3 regions of the Streptomyces sp. cg40 genome follow, and region 2 is predicted to be linked to each of the others. Evidence: predicted binding sites of a transcription regulator. Region 2 holds the regulator's gene; each other region holds the start of a gene.
The links. Region 2 encodes HrcA, which represses chaperone genes, less so after heat shock. Its sites were predicted from a motif close to TTNGCACTCNGNNNNNCNGAGTGCNAA; they were not measured.
Positions count from the first base shown of each region.

Region 1: the regulator HrcA is predicted to act here: its motif matches at 2,423-2,449, upstream of groL (chaperonin GroEL).
Region 3: the regulator HrcA is predicted to act here: its motif matches at 1,958-1,984, upstream of groES (co-chaperone GroES).

Region 1 is NZ_CP190128.1:4,963,741-4,968,862, forward strand. It holds gene ACQHII_RS21885 (NADH:flavin oxidoreductase) at 1-423, opposite strand, end outside; gene groL (chaperonin GroEL) at 638-2,260, opposite strand; gene ACQHII_RS21895 (cold-shock protein) at 2,601-2,807, opposite strand; gene ACQHII_RS21900 (MoaD/ThiS family protein) at 3,263-3,538, opposite strand; gene thrC (threonine synthase) at 3,590-4,885, opposite strand; SAM riboswitch class I at 4,901-5,052, opposite strand.
Region 2 is NZ_CP190128.1:7,142,223-7,147,344, forward strand. It holds gene hemW (radical SAM family heme chaperone HemW) at 1-7, shown strand, start outside; gene ACQHII_RS32125 (Uma2 family endonuclease) at 64-633, shown strand; gene ACQHII_RS32130 (DUF3097 domain-containing protein) at 611-1,420, opposite strand; gene ACQHII_RS32135 (MBL fold metallo-hydrolase) at 1,455-2,177, opposite strand; gene hrcA (heat-inducible transcriptional repressor HrcA) at 2,350-3,366, shown strand; gene dnaJ (molecular chaperone DnaJ) at 3,367-4,503, shown strand; gene ACQHII_RS32150 (nitronate monooxygenase) at 4,637-5,122, shown strand, end outside.
Region 3 is NZ_CP190128.1:4,426,003-4,431,124, reverse strand. It holds gene ACQHII_RS19470 (polysaccharide deacetylase family protein) at 1-657, shown strand, start outside; gene ACQHII_RS19465 (hypothetical protein) at 654-1,361, shown strand; gene ACQHII_RS19460 (hypothetical protein) at 1,388-1,810, shown strand; gene groES (co-chaperone GroES) at 2,129-2,437, shown strand; gene groL (chaperonin GroEL) at 2,553-4,178, shown strand; gene ACQHII_RS19445 (SDR family NAD(P)-dependent oxidoreductase) at 4,275-5,048, opposite strand.

The sequences.
Region 1 (5,122 bases), 2.2 Mb from region 2:
GTCGCTGCCGATGCGCAGCCCGGACGGGCCGACCGCGGGGGCGTCGGCGTACGGCGGCTGGCCCTGCTCGCGGACCATGCCGATGTGCCACAGCTGCGGCACGATCGTGCCGCCCGCCGCGTGCACGCCCTCGGCGACCTTCGCCCAGCCCGCGAGCTGCTCCGCGCCGTGGAAGCGCGGCACGCGGTCGCTCTGCCCGGCCGAGTCGTGACCGACGTACGTGCCCTCGGTGACGATGAGACCGACGCCCGCGGCGGCCCGGCGGGAGTAGTACCCGACGACGTCCTCACCGGGAATGCCGCCCGGCGAGAACTGCCGGGTCATCGGCGCCATCACGATCCGGTTCGGGACGGTCAGGCCGTTGAGGACGATCGGACGGGCGAGCACTTCGGCCGCTCGGGAGGCGGGGGCGGACGTAGACACGTGTGGGGACTCCTCGGACTACCAGGCACTGGGTACCGGACGGTATGTGCGTATGCATCGATCATGCGTCAACAACAACCTCCGAGCCAAGCCCGTCATTCCGACCGTCCCACCTGTCGGCCTGTGATCCCGGACACGCCCGAGGGCGGTACCCCCCGCCAGAAGCAGGAAGTACCGCCCTCGGTAAGACCGTTGATCAACCGGAAGGGGTCGATCAGAAGTCCATGTCACCGCCCGGCATGCCGCCGCCGGCCGGCGCGGACGCCTTCTCCGGCTTGTCGGCGATGACGGCCTCGGTGGTGAGGAAGAGCGCGGCGATGGAGGCGGCGTTCTGCAGAGCGGAGCGCGTGACCTTCGCCGGGTCGATGATGCCTTCCTTGACCAGGTCGACGTACTCACCGGTCGCGGCGTTGAGGCCGTGACCCGGGGTGAGGTTGCGGACCTTCTCCACCACGACGCCGCCTTCGAGGCCGGCGTTGACGGCGATCTGCTTCAGCGGGGCCTCAAGGGCCAGCTTCACGATCGCGGCACCGGTGGCCTCGTCACCTTCGAGCTCGAGCTTCTCGAAGACGTGGCCCGCCTGGATGAGCGCGACGCCGCCACCGGCGACGATGCCCTCCTCGACGGCCGCCTTCGCGTTGCGAACGGCGTCCTCGATGCGGTGCTTGCGCTCCTTGAGCTCGACCTCGGTGGCCGCGCCCGCCTTGATGACGGCGACGCCACCCGCGAGCTTGGCCAGGCGCTCCTGGAGCTTCTCGCGGTCGTAGTCCGAGTCGCTGTTCTCGATCTCGGCGCGGATCTGGTTGACCCGGCCGGCGACCTGGTCGGCGGAGCCGGAGCCGTCGACGATGGTGGTCTCGTCCTTGGTGATGACGACCTTGCGAGCGCGACCCAGCAGGTCGACGGTCGCGTTCTCCAGCTTGAGGCCGACCTCCTCGGAGATGACCTCGCCACCCGTGAGGATGCCGATGTCCTGGAGCATCGCCTTGCGGCGGTCGCCGAAGCCCGGAGCCTTGACGGCGACGGACTTGAAGGTGCCGCGGATCTTGTTGACGACCAGCGTGGACAGGGCCTCGCCCTCGACGTCCTCGGCGATGATCAGCAGCGGCTTGCCCGACTGCATGACCTTCTCCAGGAGCGGGAGCAGGTCCTTGACGTTGGCGATCTTCGAGTTGGCGATCAGGATGTACGGGTCGTCGAGGACGGCCTCCATACGCTCCATGTCGGTGGCGAAGTACGCCGAGATGTAGCCCTTGTCGAAGCGCATGCCCTCGGTGAGCTCGAGCTCGAGACCGAAGGTCTGCGACTCCTCGACGGTGATGACGCCTTCCTTGCCGACCTTGTCCATCGCCTCGGCGATGAGCTCGCCGATCTGGGTGTCGGCGGCGGAGATGGAGGCCGTAGAAGCGATCTGCTCCTTGGTCTCCACGTCCTTGGCCTGCTCCAGCAGGGCACCGGAGACGGCCTCGACGGCCTTCTCGATACCGCGCTTGAGGGCCATCGGGTTGGCGCCCGCGGCTACGTTGCGCAGACCCTCCTTGACGAGGGCCTGGGCGAGGACGGTCGCGGTGGTCGTACCGTCACCGGCGACGTCGTCCGTCTTCTTGGCGACTTCCTTGACCAGCTCGGCGCCGATCTTCTCGTACGGGTCCTCGAGCTCGATCTCCTTGGCGATGGAAACACCATCGTTGGTGATCGTGGGGGCGCCCCACTTCTTCTCGAGGACGACGTTGCGGCCCTTGGGGCCAAGGGTGACCTTGACGGCGTCGGCGAGCTGGTTCATCCCGCGCTCGAGACCGCGCCGTGCCTCCTCGTCGAACGCGATGATCTTGGCCATGTGAAGTGGTCCTCCCGGACTGGGGTGGATTGCTCCGGACCGCGCTGGCGCCCGCGACGGACGGCCTGCCTGCCCCGTGGTTCCTTGCACCACCTGGCCTGCGGGCCTCACCGACCCGGTCCTTCGTTATCACTCTCACCTTCAGAGTGCTAACGCCAATGATTAGCACTCGGCATGGTCGAGTGCAAGCGGCTCCCAGGTACTGACCCCCTGGCACGGGCCCCGCCGCGACCCGGCTCCGGACATGCCGAAGGGCCCGTACCCCAGGAGGTGACCCCCCAGGAGTACGAGCCCTTCGGTGAAGAACGAAGAACGTCGCTGCTGTTCGTCGGCGCGTGCTTCAGCCGGTCGCGAGCCGGACCATGTCCGCCTGCGGCCCCTTCTGACCCTGCGAGATCTCGAAATCGACCCGCTGCCCCTCTTCCAGGGTGCGGTAGCCGTCCATCTGAATCGCGCTGTAGTGGACGAAAACATCCGCACCACCGTCGACCGCGATGAAGCCGTACCCCTTCTCCGCGTTGAACCATTTGACGGTGCCCTGAGCCATGCCTAACTCCCCTATTACTGGCCCTTGCACGGACCCACACTTCGCGGATCCGGGTCAGACCTCACCCCCCACAGGATTGGGGGCGTGCGCCGGAACGCGTCGACCGCGGCCGAATGTATCCGTCCAACTGCCGTCTGCAACAGGTCAATCCGACGAGAATTCCGGGCAGGACCGGTCGGGAATTTACGGAGAATTCGTCCGACTTCAGGGCAAGTCGGGCTGGATAAAGGGCACATAAGGCGCAAAAGAGCTGCACACTTTGGCTACTTCTCATCGCACGCGGAGCCGGTACTCATATGCGTTCGGCATGCGGAGTGGAGCGCGTTCCCCAACTGTACCCCGCTCAACCATAGAGAATTGCCCCCTCCGTTTCTCTCACGGAGGGGGCACTGCATCCATTAGCGGCAATGCCGCGGGCATGAACTCTTGGTAATCGACGTTACCTAGGGTAACGATCAGCCGCCCGCGACGGCCGGAATGATCGAGACTCCGGCCCCGTCCGGAGTGGCCGTCTCCAGCCCCTGCTCGAACCGCACGTCGTCGTCGTTGACGTACACGTTGACGAACCGGCGCAGCTTCCCCTGGTCGTCGAGGACGCGGGCGGAGATCCCGGTGTGGTTCTTCTCCAGGTCGCTGATGACCTCGGCGAGGGTGGCACCTTCGGCGGTCACTTCGGCCTGCCCGCCGGTGTAGGTGCGCAGGATGGTGGGGATGCGGACGGAAACGCTCATGCTCAGGACCTCCGGTCAGGTACGGCTTTGTCGTTTAGGGGCGCGGGGCCGTCAGGACGCGAGCCCGGCTTCCCTGAAGGACTCGAGGCTCGGGCGGATGGTCGCGGTGAGCCCGGTACCGGCGACCGCGTCCAGCGTCTTCAGACCGTCACCGGTGTTCAGCACGACAGTCGTCAGCGTCGGGTCCAGCAGCCCGTTCTCGATCAGCTTCTTCGTCACACCGACCGTCACCCCGCCTGCCGTCTCCGCGAAGATCCCCTCCGTGCGCGCCAGCAGCTTGATCGCGTCGACAACCTGCTCGTCGTCGACGTCCTCCACCGCACCGCCCGTACGCCGGGCGATGTCGAGGACATACGGCCCGTCGGCCGGGTTGCCGATGGCGAGGGACTTGGCGATGGTGTTCGGCTTCTGGGGGCGGACGACGTCGTGCCCGGCCTTGTAGGCCACGGACACCGGCGAGCAGCCCTCCGCCTGGGCGCCGAAGATCTTGTACGGCTTGTCCTCGACGAGCCCGAGCTTGATCAGCTCCTGCAAACCCTTGTCGATCTTCGTGAGCTGGGAGCCGGAGGCGATCGGGACCACCAGCTGGTCCGGGAGCTGCCAGCCGAGCTGCTCGCAGATCTCGTACGCCAGGGTCTTGGAGCCCTCCGCGTAGTACGGCCGCAGGTTGACGTTGACGAAGCCCCAGCCCTCGCCGGCCGGGTCGCCGATCAGCTCGGAGCAGAAGCGGTTCACGTCGTCGTAGTTGCCCTCGATGCCGACGAGCTCGCCGCCGTAGATCGCGGCCATGACGACCTTGCCCTCCTCCAGGTCGTGCGGGATGAACACGCAGGAGCGGAAGCCGGCCCGGGCTGCGGCGGCACCGACGGCGCCGGCGAGGTTGCCGGTGGAGGAGCAGGAGAGGGTGGTGAAGTCGAAGGCGCGCGCCGCCTCGATGGCCTGCGCGACGACGCGGTCCTTGAAGGAGTGCGTCGGGTTGCCGGAGTCGTCCTTGACGAACAACTTGCCCGCGTCGACGCCCAGTTCGCGGGCGAGGTTGTCGGCCTGGACGAGCTTGGTCCAGCCGGGGTTGATGTTCGGCTTGGTCGCCACGTCGGCGGGGACGGGCAGGAGGGGCGCGTAACGCCAGATGTTCGCGGGGCCCGCCTCGATCCGCTTGCGGAGCTCTTCGGTGTCGTAGGCCGAGAAGTCGTAGGCGATCTCCAGCGGGCCGAAACACTCCTCGCAGGCGAAGACCGGGCCGAGCGGGACACGGTGGCCGCACTCGCGGCAGGACAGCGCGGCGGCGGGGCCGAGATCAACGGCGTCTACGGGGTTCGTGGTGCTTGCAACAGTCTGCGCAGCCATGGAGGCGAGGCCCTTTCCTCATCTTCCTCACGACGCGTTTCGCCGCGAGACGGATTTGGCACCTTCCCGAGCCGGGAGCCTCGGCACATGGACAACATGCGACAAGACCGGCTGGAGGGTTGCCGGGGCTTCAACGGGCCGTATCCCTCTGCCCCTCTGGATGAGCGGTGTTCAGTTGTGTATGCAATTGTCTCGCCGACAGCCCCCGACATGCGATGGTCATCAGCGTTGTTCAAG
Region 2 (5,122 bases):
GGACTGATCACTCGGGGGAGTGGAGGCGGATTCGGCTGCTGATCCACTTTCTAGGCTGCCGTTGTGAGCGACCGGCGAATCACCAAGTTCTTTGCGGAGTTCGAGCCCCCTGAGGGCGCGAGGGCCGAACTCCTCCGGGGGCAAATCGTGCTGACGGCCAGCCCTGACCTGGTGCACAACGCGATCGTCGAGACGGTTCAGGACCAGATTCCCAGGACGGGCTGGAGACGGCTTCAGACGCAGCGAGTGGCGATCCCCGAAGAGCCGAGTGAGCCGCAGCCGGACCTTGTGGTGATCGAGCGCGGTACCGGCCCCGATCGCGGAAGACTGATGTCCGCCGGGGCCGCCAGGCTGCTGGTCGAGGTCGTCTCCACCAACAGCGTCCATCGCGACTACAGCGTCAAGCGCTCCATCTACGCCGCGGCCGAAGTGTCCGGGTACTTGATCATCGATCCGGTCATGGCCCAGTGCCTCCTGTTCACCGAGCCGACGGGCGCGGGCGAGGACGCGGACTACCGGTGGAGGCGGATCACCAAGTTCGGCGACCTCGCGCCGCTGGGGCCCATCGGTATCGAACTGGACACCAGCGAATTCGCCACCTACGAGAACGTCAAGCCTCACCGCTATCCGTGACGAAGTCGATCAACTCCTCCACCCGCCCCAGCAGTTCCGGCTCAAGATCCTTGTAAGACCCCACCTTGGCCAGAATCGCCTGCCACACCGCACCGGTGTTTTCCGGCCAACCCAGGGCCCGGCACACCCCCGTCTTCCAGTCCTGACCGTGCGGGACCCGGGGCCACGCCGCGATGCCGACCGAGGACGGTTTCACGGCCTCCCAGATGTCGATGTAGGGGTGGCCCACGACGAGAGCGTGCTCGCTGGTGACGGACTGGGCGATGCGCCACTCCTTGGTGCCGGGGAGCAAATGGTCCACCAGGATGCCCAACCGCGCGTCCGGGCCGGGGGCGAACTCGTCCACGATGGCCGGCAGGTCGTCGACGCCCTCCAGGTACTCGACCACCACGCCCTCGATGCGCAGGTCGTCGCCCCACACCCGCTCGACGAGCTCGGCGTCGTGCCGGCCCTCGACGTAGATCCGCCCGGCGCGGGCCACGCGCGCGCGTGCACCGGGAACGGCGACCGAACCTGATGCCGTACGGGTGGGCCGCAGCGGACTCGACACCGGCTTCACCAGGGTCACCACGCGGCCCTCCAGGAGGAAGCCGCGCGGTTCCAGGGGGAACACCCGGTGCTTGCCGAAGCGGTCCTCCAGGGTGACCGTGCCGGCCTCGCAGCGGATCACCGCGCCGCAGAAACCGGTGCCCGGCTCCTCGACCACCAGGCCGGGGTCCGCCGGGACCTCGGGCACCGGCTTGGGCTTCTTCCACGGCGGGGTCAGGTCGGCGGAGTACTGGCGCATTCGGATGACGATAGGAGAACCGGGCCGACCCTCCTCACGACACGCCGAAACGCGTTGCCAACGCGTCCCGTTGGGCCCGCACGAACCCCGCGTCCACCACCGCTCCGTGACCGGGGACGTACAGCGCGTCCTCGCCGCCCAGGCCGAGGAGACGGTCCAGGGCGGCCGGCCAGTGCGACGGTACGGCGTCGGGGCCCGCCTGCGGTTCGCCGGACTCCTCGACCAGGTCGCCGCAGAAGACAACGGTCGGATCACCCGGCACCACGACCGCGAGATCGTGGGACGTGTGGCCCGGGCCCACGTTCACCAGCAGGGCCTGCCGGTCGGCGCCCAGGGGCAGGGTCCGCTCGTCCGACACCAGGTGACGGGGGTATGGCAGCGCGGCCACCGCCTCGTCGGCCACGCGCGCGTGGAGGCCGTTTTCGACCGCGTCCCCACGGAGTGCGTCCCGCTCGTCCGTCAGTACCCGCTCCACGCCCGCCGCCCCGAACACCTCCGCGTCCGCGAACGCCGCCGCTCCGAAGACATGGTCGAAGTGGGGGTGGGTGAGCGCGAGACGGGTCACGGGGCGCCCGGCGAGCGCCCGCGCCTGCGTACGCAACCGCGCGCCCTCCGCGAGACTCGACCCGGCGTCGATCATCAGCACCGCGCCCTCCCCGACGACCAGACCGACCGTGCAGTCCCAGCCAGGCAGCCGGCACCGGCCCACCCCCGCGGCGAGCCGCTCCCACCCCGCCTCTTCCCAAGTCACCGTCATACGGCGACGCTAACGGTGACGGCACCCCACGGCGTGACATCGCAGGACCGGCCTTGCCCGGGGTGTACCTCACGGCCGTACACTGGCCGGGGAACGCTGGCACTCGTGCGCACAGAGTGCCAGGAAACGGGCAGACCGAAGGTACCGGCGAGCAGAACTGGAGGTGTGCGCGATGCTCAGCGAACGCAGACTTCAGGTACTGCGCGCCATCGTCCAGGACTATGTCGGCACCGAGGAGCCGGTGGGCTCCAAGGCGCTCACCGAGCGGCACAGCCTCGGCGTCTCCCCGGCGACCGTGCGCAACGACATGGCGGCCCTGGAGGACGAGGGGTACATCGCCCAGCCGCACACCAGCGCCGGCCGCATCCCGACGGACAAGGGCTACCGCCTGTTCGTCGACAAGCTCGCCGGCGTCAAGCCGATGACCGGCCCCGAGCGCAAGGCCATCCAGAACTTCCTCGACGGCGCCGTCGACCTCGACGACGTCGTGGGCCGTACGGTACGGCTGCTCGCGCAGCTCACCCGGCAGGTCGCCGTCGTGCAGTACCCCTCGCTGACCCGCTCGACCGTCCGGCACGTGGAGCTGCTGTCGCTGGCCCCCGCGCGCGTGATGCTCGTGCTGATCACCGACACCGGGCGGGTCGAGCAGCGCATGGTGGACTGCCCGGCCCCCTTCGGGGAGTCCTCGCTCGCGGATCTACGCGCGCGGCTCAACAGCCGGATCGCCGGCCGCCGCTTCGCGGACGTGCCGCAGCTCGTGCAGGACCTGCCGGAGGCCTTCGAGAACGAGGACCGCGGCACGGTCGCGACGGTGCTCTCCACCCTCCTGGAGACCCTCGTCGAGGAGACCGAGGAGCGGCTGATGATCGGCGGCACCGCCAATCTCACCCGCTTCGGACATGACTTTCCCCTCACCATCCGCCCCATCCTGGAAGCCCTGGAGGAGCAGGTCGTCCTCCTCAAGTTGCTTGGTGAGGCGGGGGATTCGGGCATGACCGTACGGATCGGTCACGAGAACGCCTACGAGGGACTCAACTCCACGTCGGTGGTGTCGGTCGGCTACGGTTCGGGCGGCGAGGCAGTCGCCAAGCTCGGCGTGGTCGGACCGACCCGCATGGATTACCCGGGAACGATGGGAGCGGTACGCGCAGTGGCACGGTACGTCGGACAGATCCTGGCGGAGTCCTAAGTGGCCACGGACTACTACGCCGTTCTCGGCGTGCGTCGCGACGCGTCGCAGGATGAGATCAAGAAGGCCTTCCGCCGGCTCGCGCGCGAGCTGCACCCGGACGTGAATCCGGACCCGAAGACCCAGGAGCGGTTCAAGGAGATCAACGCCGCCTACGAGGTGCTCTCGGACCCGCAGAAGAAGCAGGTCTACGACCTCGGCGGCGACCCCCTCTCGCAGGCGGGCGGCGGCGGAGCCGGCGGCTTCGGCGCGGGCGGCTTCGGGAACTTCTCGGACATCATGGACGCGTTCTTCGGCACGGCCTCGCAGCGCGGACCGCGCTCGCGCACCCGCCGCGGCCAGGACGCCATGATCCGGCTGGAGATCGAGCTGGACGAGGCGGCCTTCGGCACCACGAAGGACATCCAGGTCGACACGGCCGTCGTCTGCAACACCTGCAACGGCGAGGGCGCCGCCCCCGGCACCTCCGCCCAGACCTGCGACATGTGCCGCGGTCGCGGCGAGGTGTCGCAGGTGACGCGGTCCTTCCTGGGCCAGGTCATGACGTCCCGTCCGTGCCCGCAGTGCCAGGGCTTCGGCACCGTCGTGCCGACGCCGTGCCCGGAGTGCGCCGGCGACGGCCGCGTCCGCTCGCGGCGCACGCTCACGGTCAAGATCCCGGCCGGTGTCGACAACGGCACACGGATCCAGCTCGCGGGCGAGGGCGAGGTCGGCCCCGGCGGCGGCCCCGCCGGTGACCTGTACGTCGAGATCCACGAGCTGCCGCACTCCACGTTCCAGCGGCGCGGCGACGATCTGCACTGCACGGTGACGATCCCGATGACGGCGGCGTCCCTGGGCACGAAGGTGCCGTTGGAGACGCTGGACGGCATGGAGGAGGTCGACATCCGCCCGGGCACCCAGTCCGGCCAGTCGATCCCGCTGCACACCCGGGGCATCACGCATCTGCGCGGCGGCGGCCGGGGCGACCTCATCGTGCACGTCGAGGTCACCACCCCGACCAAGCTCGACGTGGAGCAGGAACGACTCCTGCGGGAACTGGCGAAACTGCGCGGCGAGGAGCGGCCACTCGGGCAGTTCCAGCCCGGGCAGCAGGGGCTGTTCTCGCGGTTGAAGGACGCCTTCAACGGCCGCTGAACCGGTCGTCGAACCGATCCGAACCGATCGTCGAACCGGCCGTCGAACCGGCCTCCGCGCGGGCATGCAGTTGGACTATGCCCGGCGGAAGGCCGGATTCGGACTTGTTCGGAGGACGTGACAACATGCCGTCATGTCCTCCGCACTGACCGATCTCTTCCCTCATCCGATCGTGCAGGCCCCCATGGCGGGCGGTGTCTCCGTACCGCGCCTCGCGGCCGCCGTGTCCGAGGCCGGCGGGCTGGGATTCCTCGCCGCCGGGTACAAAACAGCCGACGGCATGTACCAGGAGATCAAGCAGCTGCGGAGCCTGACGTCCCGCCCCTTCGGCGTGAACCTCTTCATGCCCCAGCCCGAGTACGCGGACAAGGCGGCGGTCGACGTCTACGCCCACCAGCTGGCCGGCGAGGCCGCCTGGTACGAGACGGAACTCGGCGACCCGGACAGCGGCCGCGAGGACGGCTACGACGCGAAGCTGTCCGTCCTGCTCGACAACCCGGTGTCCTTCGCCTCCTTCCACTTCGGCGTCCCCACCCGCGAGGTGCTGGACTCGCTGCGCCGGGCAGGAACCTTCACCCTCGTCACCGCCACCACCGCCGAGGAGGCCCTCGCCGTGGAG
Region 3 (5,122 bases), 2.7 Mb from region 2:
GCGCCCGCGCACAAGCCGGAGATCACCGCGCGCAAGGGCTTCGAGGTGGACGACCAGGAGGAGCTGAACCTCCCGCCGGTCTTCACCACCGTCCCCACCAAGCAGAAGATCGTCTTCCTCACCATCGACGACGGCGAGAACAAGGACCCCGCGTTCCTGCGGATGATGAGCGACCTGAAGATCCCGTACACGGCCTTCCTCAGCAACTACCTGGTCAAGGACGACTACGGCTACTTCAAGAAGATGCAGGCCGAGGGCCACACGCTCAACAACCACACCCTCACGCACCCGTATCTGCCGGGCCTGTCCTACGCCGAGCAGAAGCGCGAGATCTGCGGCATGCAGGACATCATGAAGAAGCAGTTCGGCCAGGCCCCGACGGTCTTCCGGCCGCCGTACGGGAACTACAACCACGACACCCTCGTCGCCGCAAAGTCCTGCGGCATCAAGTACGCCCCGATCTGGGACGAGGAGGTGTACGTCGACCACTGGGAGTACCGCGAGGACGACCGGCAGCTGCACCCCGGCGACATCGTCCTGACCCACTTCCGGGGCCGTGCGGACTGGAACGGCACGATGGTCGACGACATGCGCCGCTTCCTCGGCAAGGTCACGGCCGAGGGCTACGCGGTGGCCCGCCTGGAGGACTACCTGTGAGGGTCGCGACCCTGCGGACACCGGTGGCCGTCGCCCTGGCGGCCACCCTCCTCACCGGCTGCGCCCAGTCCGTCGACCCCATCGAACGGCTCGGCAAGAAGGCCGCCCAGCGCGTCCACCCGCACGGCCCGTCCCGCGAACAGCCGTACCGCCACTGGGGTTTGACGGCTCCCCTGGCCCCCGCCCCGAAACCGTCCTCCGGACCCCCCGCCCGATCGGCGGGCCCCGGCCTCCCACCCGTCGTGGACCACGTCCGCACCCGCGACAAGGTCGTCTTCCTGACCTACGACCACGGGGCGACCGCCCGCCGGGACCCGAGGTTCACCGACCTGGTCCGCGAACTGCGCCTCCCGGTAACGGAGTTCCGCACGCCGCCGGGGCCCGCCCGCTTCACCGGCCTGCCCTACGCCACCCAACGCACCGAGATCTGCGGCCACTTGGCCCGTCCCCGGCCTCGCCTGCTCCGGCCCCCCGACGGCACGTACGACACGACGACCCGCCGGGCCGCCGCCGACTGCGGCATCTCCGCCCTGGTCCTCTGGCGCGCCTCCACCACGACCGGAACCCTCACCTACGCCCGGGGCGCCCACCGCCTCACCCCCGGCGACATCGTCCGCATCACCCCGACCGACACAACGGCCCGACTGCTCCGGGGAATTCAGGAACGGGGCCTGACGGTCGGCCGCCTGGAGGACTACCTCTAGCCTGCGGTGCACGGAAAGGGGCTGCGATGGGTGGCAACGAGTGGACCTCCACCGGTCCGTACCAGAAGGATCTCGAGTCGGCGTTCCGGCAGGCGCGGGAACAGAAACTGGCCGAGGACGACCACGGGTTCCCGGGGCGGGACATCGTCGATCTGTGGGAGGACGACGGCTGGAGGGAGTACATCCTGACGGGCGGCACGTCCTCCGTGCTCGACTTCTACGATCTCGTCGACGCCGCGTCCGGGGACGACTTCGCCATGATGCGCCCACTGACCGACGACGAGGTGCGCGACTGGGCGCCGGAGGGCAGACCCACCCGCGAGCAGTGGACCGCCGCGCTCCGCAGCGGGGCCGCCTCCTTCCCGGGCCGTGGAACGGGCCGGTGCACGATCCTCTACCGCGACGGCGATCCGGCGGAGATCGGCTACTGGGGCTGTACGGCGGACTAACCCCTCTCAAATGCCGGTCACAAAATCAGCCCGTCCGGCGTTTGAGGACGAGGCCGTCCAGGCCGAAGCGGGGGTCTGGGGGCGCAGCCCCCAGGGACGGCAACCACAGCCGACGGTCACCAAAATTCCGACCAAGCGCCGCAGGCATTGGCACTCCGCTTGACCGAGTGCTAATCGCAGTCATAGTCTCAGGTCTGGCACTCCCCCCTGGAGAGTGCCAATAGCGACGGGCAGGTCCGGCACCCGCGACGACGGATCCACCTGGTCGCCACCTCAGACAGTTAACCCCGTGAGATCTCCGAAGGGGGAGGTCGGATCGTGACGACCACCAGCTCCAAGGTTGCCATCAAGCCGCTCGAGGACCGCATTGTGGTCCAGCCGCTCGACGCCGAGCAGACCACCGCCTCTGGCCTGGTCATCCCGGACACCGCCAAGGAGAAGCCCCAGGAGGGCGTCGTCCTGGCCGTGGGCCCGGGCCGCTTCGAGAACGGCGAGCGCCTGCCGCTCGACGTCAAGACCGGCGACATCGTGCTGTACAGCAAGTACGGCGGCACCGAAGTGAAGTACAGCGGCGAGGAGTACCTCGTCCTCTCGGCCCGCGACGTGCTCGCGATCATCGAGAAGTAATTCGCTTCACCTTCTGTATGTGAGCTGCGCCCCTGGCCCCCGCGACCTTATGAAGCCGGGCGTCGGGGGCGTAGTTCGTTTCACCCACGTTTTCCGAGAGGGCTGAACCGCTCCCATGGCGAAGATCCTGAAGTTCGACGAGGACGCCCGTCGCGCCCTCGAGCGCGGCGTCAACAAGCTTGCCGACACGGTCAAGGTGACGATCGGCCCCAAGGGCCGCAACGTCGTCATCGACAAGAAGTTCGGCGCCCCCACCATCACCAACGACGGTGTCACCATCGCCCGCGAGGTCGAGCTCGACGACCCGTACGAGAACCTCGGTGCCCAGCTGGTGAAGGAGGTGGCGACCAAGACCAACGACATCGCGGGTGACGGCACCACCACCGCCACCGTGCTCGCCCAGGCGCTCGTCCGCGAGGGCCTGCGCAACGTCGCCGCGGGTGCCTCCCCGGCCGCCCTGAAGAAGGGCATCGACGCCGCCGTCAAGGCCGTCTCCGACGAGCTGCTCGCCACCGCGCGGCCCATCGACGACAAGGCCGACATCGCGGCCGTCGCCGGTCTGTCCGCGCAGGACAGCCAGGTCGGCGAGCTCATCGCCGAGGCGATGGACAAGGTCGGCAAGGACGGTGTCATCACCGTCGAGGAGTCCAACACCTTCGGTCTGGAGCTGGACTTCACCGAGGGCATGGCCTTCGACAAGGGCTACCTGTCGCCGTACTTCGTGACGGACCAGGAGCGGATGGAAGCGGTCCTGGAGGACCCGTACATCCTCATCCACCAGGGCAAGATCAGCTCCATCCAGGACCTGCTGCCGCTGCTGGAGAAGGTCATCCAGGCCAACGCCTCCAAGCCGCTGCTGATCATCGCCGAGGACGTCGAGGGCGAGGCCCTGTCGACCCTGGTCGTGAACAAGATCCGCGGCACGTTCAACGCGGTCGCGGTCAAGGCCCCCGGCTTCGGCGACCGCCGCAAGGCGATGCTCGGCGACCTCGCCACCCTCACCGGCGGTCAGGTCATCGCCGAGGAGGTCGGCCTCAAGCTCGACCAGGTCGGCCTGGACGTGCTCGGCTCCGCCCGTCGCGTGACGGTCACCAAGGACGACACGACCGTCGTCGACGGTGCCGGTGACGCCTCCGAGGTCGCGGGCCGCGTCAACCAGATCAAGGCCGAGATCGAGAACACGGACTCCGACTGGGACCGCGAGAAGCTCCAGGAGCGCCTCGCGAAGCTGGCCGGAGGCGTGTGCGTGATCAAGGTCGGCGCCGCCACCGAGGTGGAGCTCAAGGAGAAGAAGCACCGTCTGGAGGACGCCATCTCCGCGACCCGCGCCGCGGTCGAGGAGGGCATCGTCTCCGGTGGTGGCTCCGCTCTGGTCCACGCCGCCAAGGTCCTCGAGGGCAACCTCGACAAGACGGGCGACGAGGCCACCGGTGTCGCGGTCGTGCGCCGCGCGGTCGTCGAGCCGCTGCGCTGGATCGCCGAGAACGCCGGCCTGGAGGGCTACGTCATCACCTCCAAGGTCGCCGACCTGGAGCCCGGCCAGGGCTTCAACGCCGCGACCGGCGAGTACGGCGACCTGGTCAAGGCCGGCGTCATCGACCCGGTCAAGGTCACCCGCTCCGCCCTGGAGAACGCCGCCTCCATCGCCTCCCTGCTCCTGACGACCGAGACCCTGGTCGTCGAGAAGAAGGAAGAGGAGGAGCCGGCCGCCGCCGGTCACGGCCACGGCCACTCCCACTGACGCGAGTCGGTGAACCCGTAGGACACCGAAGGCCCGGCACCCCTCTGGGGGAGCCGGGCCTTCGTGCTGCCGTCACTGTCAGTGGGGCGACTGCCGTCACTGCGGCCCGTACTTCCGCCCGGTCTTCGACGTGATCCCGCCGAGTACCGACTGCGGAGTGACCTTCACCAGGCCCATCAGCGCCTTGTAGCGCGGGTCGGGGATCGACAGCGACTTGCCGCGCGCCAGATCCGCGAGCGCCGCCGCGACCAGCTTGTCCGCGTCCAGCCACATCCAGTTCGGGATGTTGTCCGTGCCCATCCCGGCCCGCTCGTGGAACTCGGTCCGCACAAAACCGGGCGCCAGCGCCATCAGCCGTACGCCGGTCCCGGCCAGGTCCTTCGCGGCCCCCTGCGTGAACTGCACCACCCACGCCTTCGACGCGCCGTACGTCCCGCGCGGCACGAAGGCCGCCACCGACGCCACGTTGACGACTCCGCCGCGCCCGCGCTCCCGCATCCCCTCGGTCGCCGCGCCGGTCAGCCGGAGCACCGCCTCGCAGTGCACCTTGAGCATCCTCAGCTCGTCGGCCATTGGTACGTCGAGGTAGCGGCCCTTGTTGCCGAAGCCCGCGTTGTTGACCAGCAGGTCGACCGGGTTCTTGCGGTCCGCGAGCCGGGCGGCCACATTCTCGATGCCCTCGTCCGTGGCGAGGTCGGCGGTCAGCACCTCAGCCTCGATGCCGTGCCGGTCGTGCAGTTCGGTCGCCTGCTCGCCGAGCCGCTCGGTGTTCCGCGCCACCAGCACGAGGTTGTGTCCGTCCGCCGCGAGCCGCCGCGCGAACGCGGCACCGATGCCCGCGGTCGATCCCGTAATCAATGCCGTTGTCATGGCGCAAGATTAGTGATCCGGAGCGACCGGGCCAGCTCTCTGCACAGGCCCTCCCGATCCGTGACGAACACGTG